One region of the Dehalobacter restrictus DSM 9455 genome, then DNA from elsewhere that is predicted to be linked to it. Evidence: riboswitches for the same ligand, from Rfam matches in the RefSeq annotation. Region 1 holds a riboswitch; the other holds the start of a gene.

Evidence for each region. A riboswitch is a leader RNA that binds a small molecule or an ion and turns the genes downstream of it on or off. The one in region 1 is predicted to bind cyclic di-GMP.
Region 2: linked by a shared signal. The riboswitch ahead of DEHRE_RS02060 (hypothetical protein) and the one ahead of DEHRE_RS09310 (golvesin C-terminal-like domain-containing protein) in region 1 are both predicted to bind cyclic di-GMP.

Annotation. Positions count from the first base shown of each region.
Region 1 covers NZ_CP007033.1:1,941,376-1,943,579, forward strand. Annotated here, with positions in the region: gene DEHRE_RS09305 (ABC transporter ATP-binding protein) at 1-543, opposite strand, end outside; cyclic di-GMP riboswitch class I at 837-920, shown strand; gene DEHRE_RS09310 (golvesin C-terminal-like domain-containing protein) at 1,041-2,204, shown strand, end outside.
Region 2 covers NZ_CP007033.1:424,681-426,884, reverse strand. Annotated here, with positions in the region: gene DEHRE_RS14290 (hypothetical protein) at 14-439, opposite strand; gene DEHRE_RS02060 (hypothetical protein) at 702-1,148, opposite strand; cyclic di-GMP riboswitch class I at 1,239-1,328, opposite strand; gene DEHRE_RS02055 (hypothetical protein) at 1,412-2,204, opposite strand, start outside.

The sequences.
Region 1 (2,204 bases):
GAACAACACGGTCGAAGGTCCCAGTATGAACGCAATTACTGCCAATCGCGGCTCATAATAAAGCAAGGTTACAAAAGAACCCACTAACTGCACGCCTAATGCCACAATACCCGGGATCACACTAATAATACAACTGGAGATGTTATTGACATCACTTGTCAACCGTGTCATCAGATCCCCGCTATGATAGTTCGAAAGCGGCAGCCATTCTGTCACCATCATCCTTTTGAAAAAACGCTGCCTCAGGGCGTTGGAAAAGCCTTCGCTGACGCGTACAGAAAGCAGTGACCCGGCAATCGATAACATGATATTAAGAAGTATCGCACCGCCTAAAGCAGCACCGGCCATACCGGCATAAGCCAGTTCTCCTGCAATCGCGTAGTCAATCATATGCTTGGAGAGTATGGCGTTTGCAACACCGAAAAGTGCCCCTGTCGAAGTAATCAGCAGAATGACGATGAGCCTGGGAAGAAAGGGGAGAACATCCGGTTTTATCCAGCGAACAAAAACTATTCCTTTTTTAATTTCATCTTGAATAATCATTCTTTTCTCCTGATATTTTGGGAACATACTATTATAGTGCCATAGTTCCGTTAAAATTTCTACTTGATAATTCTTTTTATGTAATATTCGCTAAGATATTATCTTTTTTTAAATAGGACAAAATCCCAATACCCTAGTCCGTTTATCCTATTGAATTTTGTCATTCGGCTTGATATAGTAACTTTAAGTAAGTTTATTACAAAAAATACATAAATTTAACAAAATAACGTAAATTATCGCGTTATTTTCCAACTGGGAATAAAATAGGAGATGAAAGGAATGATCTACAAAACATTTGCTCAAGGCAAAACAGTCGAAAGGCTGTGGCGCAAAGCTAAAGGGTCTAAGGGGATTCCCTATGACAGCCAGTTGCCAAATTAGTTTTTATATAGTCATCTGTTTTTTCAGCTAGAATGAATATAAAAAAACTAAGCTGGCGGCAGCTGGGGAACCAGTTGCTTTTTGTATTTTTATCTAGTTTGGAAAGGAAGAGACCAATGATTAAGAAACGTATCACAAAAATCGCCGCTGGAATCTTCAGCTTCACACTTATTGTGAACACGTGCTTCGCTGTTCATACCGACAAAATGGTTTCTGCTGCGACTACAGTTAAAGATGTAACCCCCCAGGTGGAATTACTGGGAAACCCGTTCAACAAAGCTACTTTTGCCAAGAATGTCTGGGACATGCAGGTCTATAACAACCGTATTTATCTCGCCCATGGTGATTTTAATACGAACGCCGGTCCGATCCCGGTCATCTACTATGAGCCATCCGCCCAAAAATTCATCACGCAATATACCGTTGATGAAGAGGAAATCGCCCAATATAAAGTACTGGACGGCAAACTCTACATCCCTGGCACCGATTCACGGGGAGATTGGAACAATGGCAATTTCTATACCCTTGAAGATAATGACCAATGGCTCAAAAACGCAACCATTCCGAATGCACTTCATGTTTTCGACATGGCACTCTATAACGGTCAGCTTTATGCAGCCTGCGGAACCAGTAAAACAGGTTGGGGCGAAGTTCTTGTCTCCAATGATATGGGGAAAACTTGGACCAGCCGGGTTCCTCTTGGCTTTACATTTTATGGTTCCTGGGCCACTTCCCTCTTTGAGTTGAATCAAACACTGTATGCTTCAGGAAAGATGATGTACATGAAGCCAACTTCGATCACGACATCATACACCAAGTATGTCTCAATGCTTGGAATCACTGACAGCAGCTCCGCTAGACAGATCTATTCAACCAATTTCGCCAATGGCCTCACTTCGTCCTACGTCTACTATATGAAAAAACCTACAACCTTCCAAAATAAACTTGTATATCTAAATAACCGGATCACCACCTCTCACTGGCTTCCCGATTCTATGTATATTGCCAAAAGCATCAATGAATCCACAAAGGTGATATTCCCTGAGACTTCGGCTGTCCCTGCAGATCTGCTCATCAGAGGCAACAGTCTGTATGCGTTAACCAATGTGAAAAATTCTGCCGGCAATTACACGAGTGTCGTCTACCAAACCACCGATCTTCAAACTTGGGACGAAGTATTCCGTTTTAATACAGACACCTTTGTCAGATCCTTTGAAGAAATGAATGGCGACTTTTACTTCGGTCTAGGCTGCGATTCCGCAACTGTGGCCGCTTCTACA
Region 2 (2,204 bases), 1.4 Mb from region 1:
TACAAACTAAACCTTAATAACTCTCCGTTGTACTGTAAACAGTGCCGGACTCCGTGCCGCCTGGTCCACTGACTGCATAGTACGTTGCCACTCTGTACGTACCACTGTAAACCGTATAGGTTTGTGATATGGAAGCAGAGGATGATGCGGAAGTTGTTGACCAACTTGCTACCGTTGCCCATGATCCACTTGAATAACGCTGGAGAGTTGATGTAAGTTGAATGCTCGTGCCCGAAGGCGTCTTTTGCACATAACCATTGATACTGGCTGTTCCATTAGAAGAAATCGACAATGTACTGCTTGCCTTGTTAACGTAGACATACCTCACCCCTATTGGAGATGTGAGCGTAGGGCTTTCATTTGCCGCAAGCAGCGGTGCTGAAAACGAAAACAGGAGCAACATGCAGATTCCAAACGATACAAGTTTTTTTGTTAACATAAAAATCCTCCTTTAATTTTGTTACTATGACAATAGAACAAATCAAAGGAGGATTTTGTGACATTATTTGGATATTTTTTTGTAATTATCTCATGAAATTCTAAATTGTTTGGACCAATATAACTCTGCAAAAATGAACCGTCGCATACTAAAAATGCTCGGCCTCTTACGGAAAACAGAAAAGAAAAACCGGGAATTGCCCCGGTAAGTAGCTTGAAACTGATGTTTGTCGTATGAAAATGTTATAAATGTGCGCGCAGCCCTATTTTTTCTTGAGATAAAACATATTGATCGCATCGAAGGTAATATCCTTCGATTTGTATTTTGTTCCGTCAATATCTACAATGTCATTTGCGTAAACAAAAAAGCTGATTGAGCTACTGTCGTTGGAAAAATTAATGTAAAGGAGGGGTGCTTGTATGCTATCTGTGCATTTGATAAAAGAGGCTTTGTTGAATAAGCTCTCCATCTGATTGATGATTTCTGGGTCTGTGATATGGACAATACTGTTGCTACTGCTACTGACTATGTCATGAATACTGATGCTTTTTGTATTTTTAATCTTTAAAGAAATATTATCTTTATCTTTAGAAATCACATTTTCCCCTTCATTTAATGAATTAGTATTCCCGCATGCCGCCAAGATGATTACCAGTATAACCAGGAAGAGAATACCACATAAAACCTTGTATTTTTTTGTTTTAATCATTTCCCTTTTATCTCCAGAAGGTTTTAATAATTACAATGGCGTATGAACAATCATTAATAAAATTCATGGTTTATATATTGCTCTAAATCATTCGGCAGCCAGGCTGTCATTGTGCGGATAAGCACCTTAGACCCTACGGCTTTGCGTCCCTGTCTTTGGACAGGTTTGCCCTTTATCGTTCATATTCTAAAGAAGAGCTGCTGACTTTGATGACCCAAGATCATCACTGTCCAGCTGAATATATAAATAAATATAAGATAGTATTATTTCTCCCGGTTGATATAGTCTTTCCCGAAGGTTTTATAAACGATTGTCCTTCCATCCGGTGAAACGATCATTCCTGCCGGACGGGGTAAAGCCTTGTCTCTAATAATATAGGCGTTCGTAGCCACATCATAAACGCACAGGCGTACTGTTCCCTCAGTTGTCCTCCCCCACGCTTCCCAGTCGATCGGTTTCTCAGTTGCTGCCGCAATGATCCAATGATATTGAAAGTCCATATCTGCTATATTTTTAAATTCAAAAAAAATGATTTTATTTTGAGCATAGCCAATTACCCCCAAAGCCCCCGGAGAGCCGTGGTAATCATCCTGGTACGCAAACTCGCAATAATCATCGGAGTCTCGTCCGGGACCAACAAAAACCTGGTCATCCCCAAGATAGGTTTTTGCTGTCACTTCGTTCTGAATATTGTATGTAATGACAGCACTGCCCTGACGCTCCTTAAAATTATCAAAGGCCCCAAAAATGATGTTGTTGTCGTCGGCCCAGCAAGCACTATACACTCCCATAAAAGGCAAATCTACTGCCTTTTCCAAATTCAAGTCGGTTAATGTACACTTTTTTGTATTATTGTCCACGAGAACTACTTTACCGGTACGGGGATTGGCAATGGCATCACAGGCTTTATATTGTTGATTTTTCTGTTTCCAGTCCTCAAATAAAACCTTATTGCTAACCTGATTATTTTTAATTGACACCAGAGCAGTGCTGTCCACCATAGAATAACTATCAATATTCTGAATAAACAAATTTCCGAAACCGCCTTCGGATGGA